3 regions of the Companilactobacillus sp. FL22-1 genome follow, and region 1 is predicted to be linked to each of the others. Evidence: predicted binding sites of a transcription regulator. Region 1 holds the regulator's gene; each other region holds the start of a gene.
What was found. The regulator Rex, encoded in region 1, represses fermentation and respiration genes when NADH is low (regulators of the CRP and FNR family bind a similar motif). The targets are predictions, from matches to a motif close to TTGTGAANTANTTCACAA.

Region 1 (6,686 bases):
TCATCATGGATGATCAGTCATCATCTGATACGATCCCTTATAATGAAATCGATAATGCGAATGTTTCGATGGAGCACGAAGCTAGAGTCTCGAAGATCTCAGAGGAACAGCTTTATTATCTGATGAGCCGTGGTATTTCGGAAGCTAAAGCTACCGAGATGATCGTGATGGGCTTTGTGGAACCATTCACCAAAAAACTGCCAATGGAATATGCCGTAGAATTGAACCGTTTGATCAGTTATGAAATGGAAGGTTCGATCGGCTAGAGGATATTATTATGACAGAGAAAATGACAGAAAAAGAAAAACTGGTCATGGAAGCACTGGAAGATGTGATCGACCCGGAACTAGGAATTGACCTAGTTAATTTAGGGTTGATCTATGGTGTAAAAGTTGAAGGAAACAAGGCAACTGTAACCATGACCTTGACGACAATGGGTTGTCCCTTGAGTGACATGTTAGATGATGCGATCAAAGAGGCCAGTGAATCAGTCGATGGTATCGATAAGTGTGTAGTGGAACTAGTGTGGTATCCAGTCTGGGATATTTCAATGATGAGCCGGTATGCGAGAATCTCATTAGGAATACCGGGAAACTTAGGCAATTAAAAAAGCACTGCGTTTATTCGAAAACTCGAGTAAATACAGTGCTTTTGCTTTGATTAGCTTTTAGCCATATTTTCAAAACGGCTCATCAATAAACCTAAGATGATTCCAATCAAGAATAAAACTAGGCCAATGGTCCAATCGATCAACGAGGTATTTTGATAGGATATACCACCATTGATATAAGGATTAGGTACCAAAATTAAAATCGTACTAGCGATGACGATACCAAGGATAAAATGGTATACCCGTGAGTGATGATGGCGGATAATACTTTCCATAGCTTTGGAAAAGGTCAAAACGGTAATCGCTCCACCAATGGCGATTGGTAAAAAGACTCCCAAGTCAAAGTTCTTAAAGCCTTTTAACATTGGTCCATATAACCCAATAATCAGAAGAAGGTTGGAAGAACTTAATCCGGGCACTAATACTCCTAAAGCAATCAGAGCCCCAGCAACGATAAAACCGAAGAAATTGGCAGGAATTGTGCCTAAGATCTCACTAATGAAGAATAAGAATATTCCGCCACCAATCAGCATGGAGAAGAACCAAAGCAGATCGATTCGGTCTCGTTTAGTCCGTGAAGTTGATTCAATTACCAAGGTTGGCAAGGTTCCAAAGATGATCCCGGCAAAAGCCCAGAGAACAACCATTTGGTGATTCTCTAATAAATATTCTAAAGGATTTGATAATAGGCCGATACCGACGATTCCACCGATACCAATAGGAACGAAGTAGAGAAAATCTCGTCTGAAGTTGTCGCGGACATGAGCCATAAAGGTCAGCATCCGTTCATAAACTCCTAAAATTGCGGCTAAAGCGCCCCCAGAAACCCCCGGAAGAATGAATCCTAAAGCGATGATCACACCCTTAAAAAAGCGAATGATAAAGTTATCTCGTTTTGTTTTCATAGGTCCTCTTTATTAATATAATTTTATTCACAATATCAAATTAAAATTGTTATAGCAAATAAAAGTCATCGTTCAAAGAATTTATTTGTTGGTAATGATTGTAATTTATTCTTGATCTTTGAAATCTTCCAATTCAATCGACTTTTCAGTCCATTCTTCTTCAATCTGATCTTGTTTAGCCGAGACTTCATCCAACTCTTTTTGCAGATCAGCTAATTTACTGTACGAAGTGATATTTTCTTCTTTAGTCATTTCGGCCTGAATAGCTTTAGTTTTATCTTCTAGTTCAGTTAATTGTTGTTCCAAATCGTCAACTTGTCGACGCAACTTCCGTTCTTGTTTTTGTTGCTCTTTTGATTGTTGATACTCAATTTTTTTCTCACTAACGTTGTTGGAAGCTTGAGCTGTTTGAGTTGGAGCAGCTTGTTCAGTCGTTTTTTCCAGATAATAATCATAATCACCCAGATAAATTGTACTGCCGTGAGGGCTAATATCGACGATCCTGTTGGCTAAAGTGTTCAAGAGGTAACGATCATGTGAAACGAAGAGGACGGTGCCAGGGAAGCTCTTTAAGGCATCTTCAAGCACTTCCTTGCTATCAATATCTAAGTGGTTAGTTGGCTCATCCATAATCAAGAAATTATTGTTTTCCATCGACAACTTAGTGAGCGTCAAACGTGCTTTTTCACCACCAGATAGTCCCGCGACAGGTTTCAAGACATCGTCGCCACTGAATAGAAAGGCACCTAATTTATTGCGGATAACTTGTTCATCGAGACGTGGGTATTGATCCCAGATTTCGTGCAACACGTCTTTTTTAGGATCTAGGCCCTTCAAATTTTGATCGTAGTAACCGACTTGAACGTTGGCGCCGAATTGGCTAGTACCCTTGATTAAAGGTATCTTATTCAAAATTGATTTGAGAAAAGTTGACTTGCCGATTCCGTTAGGACCAATGATACCAACTCGTTCACCTTTTTTTACATCCAGATTGATTGGCTCAGACATGATCTGATCATCATAGCCAATGGCTGCATCTTTAACCAAAAGCACGTCATTACCACTTTCTTTATCGATATTGAATGAGAAGTGGACTGAGCCTTGGTCACTGCCAGGTTTTTCCAAAACATCCATATGTTCCAACTTTTTACGACGACTTTGAGCCATCTTAGTAGTTGATGCACGAACGATATTTTTTTGAATGTACTCTTCGGCCTTCTTGATTTCAGCCTGTTGCTCTTCATAATGTTTCCAAGCAATGTCTTGATTCTTTTTCTTTTCTTGCAGGTAGAAACTATAATTGCCGGAATAGTGAGTTGAGGAATGCTGATTGATCTCGACGATCTCATTGGCGACCTTATCTAAGAAGTACTGGTCATGAGAGACGATGACTAGAGCACCTCGATAGCCCTTTAAATAATTTTCTAGCCATTCAACCGTGTTGATATCCAAATGGTTGGTCGGTTCATCCAAGAGTAAGATATCGTGGTGTTCCAAGAGCATTTTAGCCATCGCTAAACGTGACCTTTCACCACCAGAAAGCGTCGAGACTTTATTTTGCCAAACTTCTTCCTCAAAACCGAAGCCCTTTAGGACACTGCGGATTTCTGATTGATAACCGTAACCATTTTCTTGGCGAAAAGTATTTTGTAGTTGATCATATTGTTTTAAGATATCTTCGTAATCATCAGCATTAGGATCAGCTAATTTTTCTTCAAGTGCGTGCATCCTTTTTTCTTGTTCTTTGAGGTAGTCAAATACCTTTTCCAATTCTAAGAAAATTTGATTATCGCTGTTCAGACCTGAATCCTGTGCTAAATAGCCAATATTGGTGTCTTTTTTCAACGCAATATTGCCGCTGTTATAACTTTCTTGATCTGAAATGATCTTCAGCAAAGTAGATTTTCCAACGCCGTTACGTCCAACTAAACCGATTCGGCTATTGTCTTGGATTTCAAAACTGACATTGGAAAAAAGTTTTTTGGTACCAAAATTTTTCGTAATGTTCTGTGCTTGTAATAAAATCAAAATATAACTCCTTTATGTCTTCACAATTTTATCATTAATTAATAATTTGTGCCTTTATAGGTTTAACGTATTGCGTTTTTTTGGATTTTTATTTACTATAAATGTTAGTGAAATGACACACATATGGTGGTAAATTATGACAAAAACAACAGTTCCAAACGCAACAATAAAGCGTTTACCAATTTATTATCGTTACTTTCAATTTCTCAAGGATGAAGGCACAAAAAAAATCTCCTCTGGCGAATTATCAGAAGGGGTCAAGATAGATAGTGCTACAATTAGACGTGACTTCTCATATCTAGGTGCACTTGGGAAACGTGGCTACGGTTACGATGTAAACGATTTAGTGGCTTTCTTTAAGAAGCTCTTGAATCAAGATAAACGAACCAACGTCGCATTAGTGGGAGTTGGTAATTTAGGTAACGCCTTACTAAATTATAACTTTTCTCGGACTAATAATGTGCGAATTGCGGCAGCTTTTGATATCAATAAGGAAATTGTCGGTACAGTTAAGAGTGGCGTACCAGTTTACTATATTAGCGAACTGAAAGAACAACTTAACTTGCAACAGATCGATGTCTGCATTTTGACAGTTTCATCTAACGCTGCCCAAACGACCGCTGATCAGTTAGCCGAGGCTGGCGTTCGCGGTATCTTAAACTTTACACCGGTTATTATCAATGTACCAAGTAGTATCCGCGTTCATTATGTCGATTTGGCAAATGAATTGCAGACGTTGATCTTCTTCTTAGACCGTGATAAGTCAATGACAGAAGAAACAAATTAAAATCCTTTGGGGGGAATTATAATGAGTGAACCATTATTCTTGAAACCTGTCTTCCACGAAAAAATCTGGGGTGGCAGAAAATTAGCAACTAAGTTTGGCTATGATATTCCTGATGGCACGATTGGTGAATGTTGGGCAATTTCTGGACATCCACATGGTAGATCACAAGTCGAAAATGGCGAATTTGCTGGACAATATGTTGATGACCTTTGGAAAAATCACAGCGAATTATTTGGTAATCCAGAAGGCAAAGTTTTTCCTTTGTTAACTAAGATCTTAGATGCTGAAGCCAGTCTTTCAGTTCAAGTTCATCCAGACAATGCCTATGCAGCTGAGCATGAACATGAATTAGGTAAGACAGAATGCTGGTATATCATCGATGCTGAGCCTAATTCATATTTGATCTATGGTCACAATGCTAAGAATAAAGCTGAACTTGACCAAATGATCGAATCAGGCGATTGGGATCATCTTTTGAGAAAAGTCCCAGTTAAGGCGGGCGAATTCTACTATGTACCAAGTGGAACGGTTCATGCCTTAAATAAGGGGATCATGGTCTTAGAAACCCAACAAAGCAGTGATACAACATATCGTTTGTATGACTATGATCGGGTTGATAAGACTACTGGAAAGAAACGTGATCTACATATCAAACAATCTGAGGATACTATTACCGTGCCTCATAAAGATCCTCAACTTGATATTGAATCCAAACAAGTCGGCCAAAACAAGTTCACAACCTTTGTTCAACCACCAATTTCACCATTCTTCTCAGTTTATCACTGGGAGATCAAAGAACCTGTTGAGCTTCACCATCAAATTGGCAAATACACTTTGATCTCAGTTCTAAATGGTACTGGTAAGATTACAGTTGATGGCCAAGATTATGATTTGAAGAAGGGTATCCACTTGATTGTTCCAGCCACAGTTGATGCTTGGACTTTGTCAGGTGACTTGGATATCATCGCTTCAGAATCTGGCGAAAAGTAAACTCAATTTTAAGAAAAAAACTAAAAATCGTTCATCAATACAGAATAGCGGAAAAATAAATCCGTATATTCTGTATTTTTTTAATGAAAATTTAAGCAAAAGTAGAACTATCTTGGTAAAGACTATTTATTTAGTTCGTACATTTTAATAAAATAAAAAAATATTTAATTTGGAACCGTTAACAATTCCCCATTCTTTAAAAAGTCATCTATAATTAAAATTAAGATTTCAAAAAAGGGGACTTAAAATTGCAGAAACAACGATTTTTTCGAGTCAGTTTAGGGTGGCAAATTATTATTGGCCTGATCTTGGGAATTGTCTTAGGACAAATTTTTTATCAAAATAAAGCCGCCATTCAAGTAATGCAGAACATTGGGACTATGTTTATCTCAATGATTCAAATGATTGTTTTGCCAATTGTTATCTCCTGTTTGACCGTGGGTATTGCCAATATGGGCGATATCAAAAAATTAGGTCGGATCGGTTTAAAGACTTTAGTTTATTTTGAGATTATGACAACATTAGCGATCATTATTGGTATTTTAGTTGCTAATGTTACGCATCCTGGTACATATATTGATATTCACAGCCTAAAAGGTTCGGATATTAGTCAATATGCTGCTACTGCCAAAACAGCTAAACATTCGGGAATTTGGTCGATTCTCATGAGTATTATCCCAACCAATATTTTTGCATCACTCGGTAAGGGTGACATGTTACCAATTATTTTCTTCTCAGTTCTGTTTGGATTAGGAACAGCTTCAATCGGCAAGCAAGGTCAAATTATCACCGATACGCTGAATGCCGTTGCCAATGTTATGTTTAAAGTTACTAACTGGGTAATGCGTTTAGCACCGATTGGTGTCTGTGCTTTGATTGGAGTTACAGTTGGAGAAATGGGCTTCAATTCTTTGAAACCTTTGGCACTTTTTATCGTGATAGCTTACGCAACGATGGCATTCTTTGTCTTTGTGATAATGGCTGCCGTAGGACACTTATTCCACGTAAGATTTTATGAATTATTTAGGATCATCGAAAATGAAGTTATGTTAGCTTTTACTACTGCCAGTTCGGAAGCTGCTTTACCAAAGATGATGAAAAAGATGCAAGACTATGGATCATCAAAGGGAATCGTATCTTTCGTTATTCCGACCGGATATACTTTTAATTTAGATGGTTCTGCTATCTATCAATCTTTAGCCGCTTTATTCTTAGCTCAAGCGTATAATATTCACCTTTCTTTAGGGCAACAAATTACCCTTGTGGTGGTATTGATGTTAACATCTAAGGGGATGGCCGGAGTTCCTGGAGCATCGTTTGTTGTACTCCTAGCCACAGTATCGACTATCGGTGTACCAATGCAAGG
Region 2 (6,686 bases), on a different contig from region 1:
TATCAAAATTGAGTTACACTGTTTAAACACCTGTGGTATATTGTAATCGTGAAAGAGGTAGAGATATGAAAAATGCAAATTCCTTCTTTTTTTAACTCTTAATGTAGTTAACGGTACATCCTCATATCGTTAATCTTAAAAAGCTTACTCGCCTGGAAGAAAATTGCCCCCCTCAATCAATTTCCTTTCAAGGCGTATCCCATTATAATAATTACTTTGAATGCTTTCATTAATAACAAATCCCTCTCTATTTGACAATTTGGAAATCTCACAAGCGTTCATGTCTTACCTCCGACACTACTGGTAATGCTGCTACACATTCTTGTAGTAAAAAAAACAAGCCCGTCCCCCCAAGATGAGCTAGTTTTTTTTTGCCATTTTTTAATGTTTAGGCTTGAATCAGATTTATAAAAGAAATTTTTTCAAATATGAATCTTTCTGTTTAAACATATGTGGTATATTAATAACTGTGAAAGGGACAAAGATATGTAAATGCTATTTCTTCCTTTTTTTAACTCTTAATGAAGATAAGCGGTACATCCTCATACTGCTTACCTTATGCTTAACGCATTCTGAAAGAAGATTGCCCCCCTCAATCAATTTTCTTTCACACCCTCAAATGCGTATCCCATTACAATAATTTACTTTGAATGCTTTCATTAATTAACAAATTAATTAACAAATCCCTCAAATCCCTCTCTATTTGACAATAATATGGAAACCTCACAAGCATTCATATCTTTTCCCTGACACTACTGGTAATGCCGTTACACGCATGGTGTAACAAAAAAAACAAGCCCGTCCCCCCAGACAGGCTGTTTTTTTTTGCATTTTTTTCAATATTAATTCGAATAAAATCAGACAATTATCATTAATTCGTTTTGATTTAGTGCTTTGAAGCACTCGTTGTAGCATCGACTGTTTCGGTTTTAACTTCTGGTTTCTTAGAAGCACCGGAAGTTGCATCTAATTTAGCATCTGGATCCTTAACTAACTTTTGACCGGTAGCTTTGAGATATTCGTCAACGATTGGTTTTAGATCGACGGCCCACTCATTAACACCTTTGTAGTTGCCTTCTTCATCATGCATTGCTTTGTAATAATGCATAACATGATGCTTTTCTTCGTCGCCACCAGGGACAGGCATTGAAACTAAGTCCGTTTCGCCAGTTCTTAGAGCGTTGATAACTTGCTTAACATGTGTGATGACACGTTCGATGCTTGGATGAACTTTATCTAAACCATCACCCACTTGATCAGGAGTTCTTTTAGCTAACATCTTTTCAGTTGGCAAGAATTTATTGTAATAAATAAATTGATTATTCTCATCGACATAAGTCAATTCAATTGGAATCGTCTTGAGGAAGTAATTCAATTGATTAACTGTCAATAAACCACTATCTAATTTAACGTAAGTATTGCCGTCAACTGCATTGACCTTTTTAGCAGCCTGATCCAACCAATCATCAGCATTCATATCGATACCTTGAACAGTAGTGTCTGTTCCTTTCTTACCACTTAAATCTTCATCTTCGTATCCATTTGTTTGTCCCATCATATTAATCACCTTCGCAAATTTAACAAATTTTTCTAACGTTGATTGTAGAAAATCAATCGTTCGTTGATCCTTTAAATCATCATTTTCATCAAAAGCTTCTTTAACATTTCCTAACAAAAATTCATTCCCTGGCATAACGATAGCGTTGACACCGGGTGCCTCAAGAATCTGACGTAAGTGTAATTGTGCTCTGGAAGAACCTTGATTATGATATGAGGCTCCAACGATCATCACTGGCTTGCCATCCAAAGGATGAACTTCATAAGATAGCCATTCGATCACATTCTTTAACGCTGACGTGACGGTATGATTGTGTTCTGGTGTGGCCATGATAACTCCGTCAGCAGCACTGATCTTGCGGCATAAATTTTGAATTGCTTCACTGTTTGTTTGATCATCATCTTCATTGAACATCGGTACATCATTGATATTCAACAATTCGATATCAGCAACTCCTGCAAAATGTTTTTCCATAAATTGTAGTAACATTCGATTATATGATTGATCGGCAATCGATCCTGCTATTCCAACAAATTTCATCGTTTTCCCTCTAATCTTTGTCCCAGGAGAATTGTTCAGCCTTTTTCTTGTTGATGTCATGGGCATGATTCAATTCTTTGGAAATATTAACGAACTGTTCAAAGTCTTTAAAGAGACCATCCAATTGTTCAACCAATTGAACATCTTTTAAATCTCCTTTATCGTCAAACGCTTGTAATGAATGGCCTAATAAGAATTCAGAACTAGGCATGATCCGAGCTTTTAGTTCAGGTGAATCTAAAATCTGACGCAACTGAGCTTGGGCTCTTGATGATCCTAACGAACCGTACGAAGCACCGGTGATCATTACTGGCTTATCGACAAAGGGATGGATTTCATACGATAACCAGGCTAAGAAACTAGTCAAAGCGGCGGGAATCGAATGGTCATATTCTGGCGTTGAAATTATCACTCCATCAGCAGCCTCGATTCGTTGAGCAATTTTTTTGATTCCCTCAGGAATGTATTGATCAGCACTCTTCTTATAGATTGGAAAGCCTGCAATTTCAACTATCTCAATCGTAGCTTGATCTTGAAAATGTCTTTGCATATATTTTAGCAATTCCCGATTAGTTGATTGACTGGCATTGGTTCCAACAATAGCAATAAACTTATTCATATCATCATCCCATTTTCTATATATTCTCAAGTACATTGTAAAATGATTCACGAATAAAATCAATATAATTTTGTAATCGCTTTTATGTACAAAAATTATATTAAATGAAAGCTCGTCAACAGGCCACTAGTCACATGCGTCTGCAAATCTTTAGTCACAAAAATAGCCTCGATTCCAGGTTGCGATTCTATCAAAGCAGCTCCTTTTTCCATGCCTTGATAAAAGCCAATAGTAGACCAAATCTCGCCATCAATTGAACGATCACTCACAATCGTGACACTGGCCAGATTATTACTGATCGGATAACCGGTCTTGGAATCAAACATGTGGTGATACTCGTGACCATCGATAACTAACTTCCGTTCATAAATTCCAGACGTCCCAATCGACTTTGCCTTAGTTTGAATCACACCTAACGATACATCCCTTGGTGCAGTTGGATTTTGAACCCCAATATTCCACAACTTGTCAGCGTGCTGGCTTGGTCCAACTAATAAGACATTGCCACCTAAGTCAATGATGCCACTTTCTACACCACGTTTTTGCCACAACGCTTTAATACAATCGGCGATATAACCCTTAGCGATTCCGCCCAAATCAATCTCCATACCCTTTTCCAACAAAAAGACTGAGTGCTGTTGGTCATTAAGAAGGATTTTTTCTGGATCAATAATTTTTAGGCGTTCCTGAATAGCTGCATCTGTTGGTTTATTAGCACCCTTGAAGCCAATTTTCCACAATTTAACCAACGGTCCAATTGCGACATTGAACCCTAGATGTTTGCGACTGACCAAGACAGCTTCCTTAATCAGAGCATATGTATCCACAGGAACCTCGACTGCTTTGATCCCGGCGTTGTCATTGATCGACATGACCTCTGATTTAGTTCGATTGACAGTCAACTTATCTTCAAAACGCTGAATCAAGTTATACCCCGCCTCCAAATCATTTTCGGTGGCAGGCGTCGCAACTGATAAATTTATGACCGTTCCTAACGCATAATAACTCTTATTGATTAGTCCCATGATACTTCCTCAATTCGTTTCTAAATTCTTTATAGCAGTGAAACATGTCGTTTTCAATAATGAGAACTTATTCACAATGATTATATTTAGAGTTATATTAATCATAACATTGAGAGGAAATGGAGTGAGTGAAATGTTTGCAGATTCAAATTTAAAATGGAACGCAACTTATGATGTGATTGTCTTAGGATTCGGTGGTGCTGGAGCTTCGGCAGCTCGTTTTGCCGCAGATAACGGAGCCAAAGTTCTCATTACTGACTCAGCACCCGAAGGTCACGAAGGTGGTAATACCCGTTATGCAGGACAAGTTATTTCATCTGGTGATGATCTTGAAGATTTACGTAAGTATTACGAAGATTTAGCTTTCCCTTTGTCATATGATCACGATTTAATGGATACTTTTGTTCAAGGTCTCTATCAAATTCCTAATTATTTGAGTAAATATTTAGGCGTAACGCCTTTTATTATGGGTAAACATCCCGATTCACCAGTCTCAAAAGCCTTGTACTTCATGGCACATGAATACCCCGAATTCCGTGGTCAAAAGACTCATGAACTAGTCGCAGTCCACGAAGGAGTAGCTGACTCGGCACTGTGGAAAAATCTTCGTCAACAAGTCCTCAACCGAGCCGATCAAATTGATGTCTTGTACCATACGCCAGCCAAACACTTGATACAAGATCCTAAGAATCACGCCATTGTTGGTGTCCAAATCGAGCGTAACGGTCAACTATTGAACGTCCAAGCTAAGAACGGCATCGTTATGGCAACAGGTGGCTTTGAAAACAATCCGCAAATGGTCGAGAACTACTTAGGCGAAACTAGCCTCAATCCTATTGGCTCACTCTACAACAAGGGTATCGGCATTAAAATGGCCAGTGAAGTTGGTGCTAAACTCTATAATATGAATAATTACGAATCATATGGCATTTTCCATGGACTCACGCCAAAACCTAAAGCCGGTCAACGTTCACAATTCTTACCATTCGATTGGCCCGCTTTCCATCAAGGCAGTTTAATCGTTGTTGGCGATGATGGTACTCGCTACTTCGATGAAAATGAGATGCACCGTCACGGACACATTCAAGATCACGGAAACTGGCGGATTCCTTTGGCTCAACGTCATCCGTTCGTTATCTTCGACCAAAAGAAGTACGATGAATTAGCTAATGATAAAGACGCCCCTTACCCAGAATTTTTAGACTCAGTTGTTAAAGCTGACAACCTGACTGCTTTAGCAAAAGTCCTCGATGTCACAGTTGAAAAACTTAGTCAAACAATCAAGGACTTCAACCACTTTGCTGAAATAAAGCATGACTATGCCTTTAACCGTGACGCTGATACCTTGAGTGCCTTTGATGATGGTCCTTACTACGCTTTGGCCATGGTACAAGGATTATTGAATACTCAAGGAGGTCCGGTTCATAATTCTCAAGCTGAGGTGCTGGATAATGACGATACGGTGATCCCTCATTTATACGCTGCCGGTGAATTGGGTAGTTTAATGGGACGCCAATATAACGGTGGTAGTAACCTAGCCGAAGATTTGATTTTTGGAAAGATTGCCGGTGAAAATGCTGCTAGTCTTAAAAAAGAAATTGCTACACCGACAGTCGATGCTCAAACTTCTGCCAGCGTTCACGAATCCGGTCTTGGTTCAGATATCGGTGAAGAAAACTATGAGACTAAAGAGAATCAATATATCGGTAAATCGACTGCTGGGATGGGAAATGAAATCGTCGTCCGTGTTACCGCTGAGAACAAAGATGATATTCAAGCAATCGAAGTCCTAAAGCAAAGTGAATCCGATGATTATGGACTCAAAGCAGTCAAAGAATTACCACAAGAAATCGTGGCAAAAAACTCCGTTGATGTCGATTCAATTTCCGGTGCTTCTGCTTCTAGCAAAGCTATCAAAGAAGCTGTCGCCAATGCTTTAAAGCAAATTAAATAATTACTCAAACTATGAAGTTAGAACATAACTGTGGGACAAAAGCACAATTGCTTGTGCTTAGACTAAATAGAGCGGCAACTCGATTTTGAGTTGCCGCTCTATTTACATTAATACTTGTTTTTAGCAGGGAAAATAAAAAAAGAGAAACACTAAGGTTTCTCTTGGGAGTTTGTTACATCAATACTTTATCAAGAATGCCGTCTGCAGGAGTCGAACCTGTGACCGCCGGTTTACGATACCGATGCTCTACCAACTGAGCTAAGACGGCTTAATAAAAAGATTACATCTAATCTCATCAACTAGATGTAATCTATGGGACACCTAGGTAATTCCTAAGTATTTATAACTCCGGTTGTCAGACTCGAACTGACGACAACCTGATTAACAGTCAGGTGCTCTACCAACTGAGCTAAACCGGAATAATTTAATAGCTCTTAACAGAACTATTAAATCTTATCAATTTATAGACTTAAGGTCAATAACTATTTGGCATTTTCTTTAGTAATTTTAGTTACGCCACCCATGTATGGAACCAAAACTTCTGGGATTGTCACTGAACCATCTTCATTTTGATAGTTTTCAAGAATTGCAGCTACAGTACGGCCGGCAGCAAGTCCAGAACCATTCAAGGTATGAGCCAATTGTGTCTTACCATTGGCATCACGATATCTAATATGTGCTCGACGTGCTTGGAAGTCCAAACAGTTAGAACAACTTGAAACTTCACGATACTTATCTTGAGCAGGCATCCAGACTTCAAGGTCATAAGTCTTAGCGGAACTGAAACTAGCATCCCCACTTGAAAGTACGATCACGTGATATGGAAGGCCCAATTGCTTCAAGATATTTTCAGCATTAGCAGTCAATTTTTCCAATTCATTGTATGATTCTTCAGGTTTAGAAACTTTAACCATCTCGACCTTATTGAATTGGTGCATTCTGATCAAGCCACGAGTATCACGTCCAGCAGAACCAGCTTCAGAACGGAAA
Region 3 (6,686 bases), on a different contig from region 1:
TGATCAAAGATTTAGGCAACGATATCAACACTGATCTGACTACTTCAGAAATTGATCAGATTGTCTTGAAGTATCATAATACTTCTAAGTCAATGAATTTCAATCAACTGCAAGGACAAACTGCTTGGATCAATGGAAGTTCTTATCAAGTTTTGCCAACAGCTACCATGCAAAAGGCATCCGATAAGCTACGTGACAATCTTCATTTAACTAAGCAAACTTTGGATAATACTGAAACTAAGCTCAATGCTAAGAATGAAACATTTTTCAGTGACCCTGAAAATACAGATTATGATACTTATGGGTTAGATACGATGTACTATACTAATACCACTTATTAAACTCAAAACACCCGTTGATTCATCTAAGGAATCAGCGGGTGTTTTTTGCTGTTATAGCGTTATGTCGGCGGTTAGTTTACTTGTCTTATAAGGGAAACGAGATTCGGAAATTTCGAAAGGCTGGCCGTCATCGAGGTAACTCAACTGATTGATAACTAAAACGGGTTCACCGATTTTCTCAGCTAGTCCATTTTCGACATCAGTTGGTTTAGCGGTATCAGCGCTGATGATACGGTGAGAACCTTCAATGTGTAAGCCGGCTTCTTGTAAATGTCCATAGATTGAACCTTCCAAGATATCCGTAGTCAGAGTTGTGATTGAGGTCGGCATGACGGTGTGTTCTGAAGCAAAGACGACACCATTGACGAAACGAATCCTCCGAATAACGTAGACGGGCTCAGTTTCTGGAATCAACAGTTTGTCAGCTTCATCCTTGGTAGGAATTCGAGCGGATAATTCAAGTACTTTACTGGTAACTTTTTTACCCTGATTGGTCATGGTTGCCCCTAGAGGTTTATCGATAGGTGAAACTTTACCATACTCGCTGTCATGTTCGGCCTGATTATAATCTTTTCTAACGTAGGTTCCTGAACCTCGCTTCGAATAGATCATTCCTTCAACCATCAATAACTGTAACGCCTTATGAACAGTGATCCGTGTGGTTGAAAAAACTTTGGCAATTTGATTTTGGTCTGGCAATAATTCACCTGGAGCATAGATACCATTTTGAATTTGTGTACGAATTTGATCCGCTACTTCTTTGTATTTATAGGCCATTGTTCCAATCTCCCCAACTTATTACTGCTATTTTATCATTAAAAAGAAATAATTGTTGGGAATAAAAGCATATACTTTTATAAAAATAAATATTCACATATCTCGAAAGTGAGTCTATACTGAAAGCGTATTCAAAAATAAACAACAGAGAGGAAGGTGGATATGACAGAAAAATTACCAGAGAATTTCTTTTGGGGTAACTCCACTTCGAGCATGCAAACTGAAGGAGCCTATGATCTTGGAGGTAAGGGCAAGTCGGTTTATGATATTCGACCTGCTACAGAGAATAGTTCTGATTGGCATGATGCGATTGATGAGTATCATCGTTACAACGAGGATTTTGATCTGATGGCACAACAAGGGATGAATTTTTATCGTTTTCAAATTTCTTGGAGCCGAGTCAATCCGCAAGGCGATGGTGAGTTCAATGAAGAAGGCATTCAATTTTACAGTGATTTGATTGACGCTTTGTTGAAACGCAATATAACGCCAATGATTTGTCTATATCACTTCGATATGCCGCTGCATTTAGCTGAGGAATACAACGGCTTCTTGTCTCGACATGTGGTCGACGCTTTTGTTCGTTACGGCCGGGAAATGGTTAAACGTTTCGGTGATCGAGTAAAATACTGGATCACTTTCAACGAGCAAAATCTATATCATTCTAGTGAAGCATTCCGAATTGCAGGGTACTTGACTGGTGACAAGACGGTCGATGAATTGTATCAAATAAGTCATCACGTTATGCTGGTACATGCCGGAGTAGCAAATTATATTCATGACCAGACTGATTGCCTGATTGGAGGAATGTTAGCTTATAGTGAAGTTTATCCAGCAACATCTGATCCAAAAGATATTCTTTATGCACGCCAGATCAATGAATTCATGAATAATGATCTCTTGGATGTGTTTGTTTATGGTCGTTATTCAAATGAAGTTATGACTTTTGTCAAGAATCGTGCAATCGATATGGATTATCGTGAGGAAGATTCGGATACTTTGGTTAAGGTTTCATCTGATTTTATTGCATTTAGCTATTATAGAAGCGACACCATTAATTCCAAAGCAGTTCCAGAAGGTACAATTCCTAATTATTATCTTGATAAAGGAAACGAAAAGAATCCTTATCTCAAGGCATCCGAATTCGGTTGGCAAATTGATCCATTAGGATTTAGAGATGTTTTGACAAAAGTTTATAACGAATATAGCGTACCTATGTTTCCGATTGAGAATGGTATCGGTTTGCGTGAGAAATTCGATGGTAATGAAATTCAAGACAACGAACGGATCGAGTATCATCGCGAACATATTCAAGCTATGAAAGATGCCATTTTCAAAGATGGGGTTAAAGTGCTTGGATATCTTGGCTGGGGATTGATCGATATTCCAAGTTCCAGCGGAAATATGGATAAACGTTATGGAACGGTTTATGTCAACCGTACCAACCATGATTTGAAGGATATGAAACGTGTACCAAAGAAGAGCTATTGGTGGTTGCAACATGTTATCGCTACTAATGGTGCAGATTTATCAGATTTGAAATAATCTAAAAGATATTTTGGGGGCGAAATTATGGAAAGTAATGAAACAACGTCAGAAAAACTAGAACATAGTTCATTTCTTGACAAGTTCACTAAAGTTTCAGTGACTGTTGGTAATTGGGTTTATCTAAGGTCACTTCGTGATGCTTTCGCGGTTATCTTACCAGTGTTCATTATTGCTGGATTAGGAACACTGTTAAATAACACAGTTTTTGTTTGGCTATTCAAGGGTGCCACATTGGCTAAAGTTCAAGTCTTTGGTAATGCCATCGCAAATGGTACTTTAAATGTCGCTGGTGTTTTGGTTGCACCAATGATCGGTTACATGTTGGCTCGTAATAAAGGCTTTAATAATCCTATTGCTGCAGCCGCAATGGCTTTGGCTTCACTCTTTATCATGATGCCAGGTCAAATTTCTTTAACCGGTCTAAATGGGAAAACGATGCATACTGTTACTGGTGGTATGAGTTATTTAAATACCGGTACACAAGGTATGTTCGGTGGTATTATCGTTGGTTTGGTTGCCACAGCCATTTTTATCAAACTAGCCGGAATTAAAAAGTTACAAATTAATTTGGGTGAAAATGTTCCACCTGCAGTCAGTCAATCATTCAGTGTTTTGATTCCTGCTTTGATTTTGATGTCACTCTTTGCATTGATTGCTGCATTACTATCAGGTCTATTCAATGCCGATTTGATCAATTTGATCAAGAATTGGATTCAAGAACCACTCAGAGGTTTCAACACAAGTATCGTCGGTTTCTGTGTCATTTACTTCTGTGCTAACTTCCTCTTTACTTTGGGTATTCACCAAACTGTTATTTCAGGTTCTTTGATGGACCCACTTGTTTTGATCAACATGAATCAGAATATGTTAGCTTATGCTCATCATGCAGCTATTCCTAACATCATCACAACTTCATTCGTTTCAAACTACGTACTAGTTGGTGGTTCTGGTTCAACTATTTCATTAATTATTGCTATTCTATTATTCAGTAAAGTTAAGTCTAGTCGAGACGTGGCAAAACTTTCATTGGCACCTGGTATTTTCAATATCAATGAACCTATGATCTTTGGTTATCCAATTGTCTTCAACCTACCTATGATGATTCCATTCGTCTTGTTCCCAGTGATTGGTGCTTTGATGGGTTACTATGCAACCTTGTTCGGCTGGGTTTCAAGAACCGTCGTCTTAGTTCCATGGACCACACCTCCACTGATTGGACCATATCTATCAACTGCAGGTGATTGGCGTTCAGTCGTACTACAAGTCATAATTTTGGCAGTCGGTGTTGCTTTGTATCTACCATTCATGAAGATCAGTGAACGTGTAGCCGCAAAACAAGCTGAAATGCACCGTGAAGAAGCTAAAGCCTAATTATGAAAATTTGGTTTAGTTATTTAGCGGTAGCTGCTTTGATCCTCTTAGGATTATTCGATCTAGTGAATTTTGGCTTAAATCTTACGACTGTCAGTACCTTTGTTGTAGCTATTTTGTTTATCGTTGAGTTAAGAAACAAGTTGGCTACTAATAAGAAAAAATGATGAAAAATCTCACATTAATTTGTGGGATTTTTTTGTTATATGAAAGTAAAGCTTCTATAATCCATAGTGGGCAAGGTTATTAAGTAAATTCCATCTTATCAAAATAAAGCTTTTATATGATTTATATAATGAACCTTAGAATGGAGGGATACGCACTTATATCAGTTTCCACTGTTAACCATGTGTATACACATGTTCACAAAACCTACACACGTTGGCAATTCTGTGACTTTATTTAAAGAAAATGTGATTTTAATCACAAAATTTGGTTGTTTTAAATGTCTGTAAGCGTTACCATAAAAATGAAATCAAACAAAGGAGAAAATGATAATTATTTCTTGAGCGAAACGAACCACTTTATAAGTTAGGGGATGTTTTAGATGAAGAAAAGTTTATCTAAGTCAGCTTACGGTGGCATATCTGGAGAAAAATATGTACCGTATGTGACTGATCAAGATAATCATGGCGGCAATTCTGTGGTCATGATTATGGGTGCCATCTTGGCAGTTATCTTTGCCGCTTCGACAGCTTATTCAGGAATGAAGGCTGGATTGACGGTTGCTGCTGGTATTCCAGGGTCAATTATTGGTTCTGGTTTGATTGCGGCTTTTGCCAAGAAGAAAGGTATCCTGGGAAAAAATCTCATGCAAGGAATGTCCAGTGGTGGTGAATCCATTGCCAGTGGGATGATTTATGTTCTACCTGCAATTATTATCATTGGTGGACGCGTCAATTTTATCTCTGGGGTTTTTGTCGGAGCCTTAGCGGTACTCTTTGCAATTGGGACGGCCTCCTTAGTTCAAAACTATTTGGTTGTTGAAGAGCATGGCAGGCTGGTATATCCAGAATCAATGGCTATCTCGGAAGCCTTAGTTGCTTCTGAAGCTGGTGGTGATTCTCTGAAATTTATGGGGATCGGTTTTGGAATCGGTGGTATTTTGACACTTTTGACGACGCAAGTATTTGGCTGGGTCAATAGTACGATCACCTACATCGGTAACTCGTTTTATCGTTGGAAGATGTCGACCGAAGTTAATCCAATGTTAGCCGGAATTGGTTTCGTAGTCGGGCTAGATGTTGCTTTAACGATGTTTGCTGGGTCGATTCTTTCTAACTTTGCTATTACGCCATTGATTGCTAATTTTACGCAAATGGCTGGGAATCATGCTAAAGACTGGAATGATGTTTCCATCGCGGTTAACCAGATGGGTGTCGACCAAGTTGCCGGTTCTTATTCGAAATATATCGGTGCCGGGATGATGCTCTGTGGTGGTATCGTTGGTGCGGTTAAATTGATTCCAGTTATCGTTACTTCAATTAAGAAAACTCTTAATGCCAGAAACAGTGGTGGTGACGATCGCAATATGCTAGGTATTTGGTCTTTAGTTATCGCTGTTATCGCTATCTTCGTTGTTGGTTTCTTTATTTCTGGCAATATCGCCATGGCCTTTGTTGGTGGTATTTTAGCTTTGATTTTAGCTCTATTATTCGTTATCGTTTCAGCACGTTTAGCTGGTACGATTGGCTGTTCTAACGCTCCAGTTTCCGGTATGACAATTGCTTCATTAGTTATTATGACTTTAGTCTTTGTCATTTGTGGCTGGACTAGCAATGCACATAATCAAACACTATTACTATTCGGTGTCTTCATCGTTACAGCTATTTCTGTTGGTGGTGCCTACATGCAGACACAAAAGGTTAACTATATTATCGGTGGTAACAAGAATGAAATGATGAGATACTTCATGATTGCTGCCATGATTGGTGTCATTGTTGTAGTTGGTACTACAGTAATCCTTGAACCTCAACTTAAAATTACAGGTTCAAATCCACCATTTGGTATGCCTCAAGCTAACTTGATTGCTACATTGACGACCGGTATCATGTCTGGAAATTTGCCTTGGATCATGATCATCATCGGTGTCGTTATGGCCATCGTTTGTTGGATGTTAGGTTTATCAATTATGACGGTTGCTTTAGGATTCTATCTACCAATTTCCACGACTTCAATTATCTTAGTCGGTGCTTTGATCAAACTATTGATCGAAAAAGTTACGGCAGATAATGAACTCAAGGACAGACGTGTGCAAAGTGGTGTCAGTCTTTCATCTGGTTTAATCGCTGGTGGTTCAATTATTGGTTTGATTGGTATTATCTTGCACGTAACTGGTGTCTTGAGTGGCAAGATGCCATCCGGCTTTGCCGGCAGCAATGAAATGGGCTTGATCCTCTTGGCAGTCCTAGTAGTAAGCATTATTATTCCATTATTAAATATTAAAAAAGAAACAAAATAATTAAGGGGCGATAAAAATGGCAAAACGTCCACAATTGACTGAAGCAGATTTAAAGAAGATGGTTTTTAAAAAGAATCCGGCAGTAACTTTTGAAAGAAAAGCCGGTATCATTACCATCGTGCGTGAACAAGATCATCCGATTCAGAAGTTTTTCCGGAAGCTGCATGTCAGAATTCCTGAGAAAACTT

Region 2: the regulator Rex is predicted to act here: its motif matches at 3,802-3,819, upstream of ACG72T_RS03855 (FAD-binding protein).
Region 3: the regulator Rex is predicted to act here: its motif matches at 4,449-4,466, upstream of ACG72T_RS03070 (OPT/YSL family transporter).

Annotation. Positions count from the first base shown of each region.
Region 1 covers NZ_JBINJY010000009.1:66,894-73,579, forward strand. Annotated here, with positions in the region: gene sufB (Fe-S cluster assembly protein SufB) at 1-266, shown strand, start outside; gene ACG72T_RS08790 (metal-sulfur cluster assembly factor) at 278-607, shown strand; gene ACG72T_RS08795 (DUF368 domain-containing protein) at 661-1,515, opposite strand; gene ACG72T_RS08800 (ABC-F family ATP-binding cassette domain-containing protein) at 1,621-3,543, opposite strand; gene ACG72T_RS08805 (redox-sensing transcriptional repressor Rex) at 3,680-4,330, shown strand; gene manA (mannose-6-phosphate isomerase, class I) at 4,352-5,320, shown strand; gene ACG72T_RS08815 (cation:dicarboxylate symporter family transporter) at 5,569-6,686, shown strand, end outside.
Region 2 covers NZ_JBINJY010000003.1:200,306-206,991, reverse strand. Annotated here, with positions in the region: gene ACG72T_RS03870 (NAD(P)H-dependent oxidoreductase) at 887-2,098, opposite strand; gene ACG72T_RS03865 (NADPH-dependent FMN reductase) at 2,109-2,717, opposite strand; gene ACG72T_RS03860 (FAD:protein FMN transferase) at 2,813-3,742, opposite strand; gene ACG72T_RS03855 (FAD-binding protein) at 3,876-5,696, shown strand; tRNA gene ACG72T_RS03850 (tRNA-Thr) at 5,892-5,964, opposite strand; tRNA gene ACG72T_RS03845 (tRNA-Asn) at 6,043-6,115, opposite strand; gene serS (serine--tRNA ligase) at 6,179-6,686, opposite strand, start outside.
Region 3 covers NZ_JBINJY010000003.1:44,736-51,421, forward strand. Annotated here, with positions in the region: gene ACG72T_RS03045 (LCP family protein) at 1-341, shown strand, start outside; gene ACG72T_RS03050 (GntR family transcriptional regulator) at 393-1,118, opposite strand; gene ACG72T_RS03055 (glycoside hydrolase family 1 protein) at 1,281-2,663, shown strand; gene ACG72T_RS03060 (PTS sugar transporter subunit IIC) at 2,691-4,037, shown strand; gene ACG72T_RS03065 (hypothetical protein) at 4,040-4,204, shown strand; gene ACG72T_RS03070 (OPT/YSL family transporter) at 4,585-6,498, shown strand; gene ACG72T_RS03075 (PqqD family peptide modification chaperone) at 6,533-6,686, shown strand, end outside.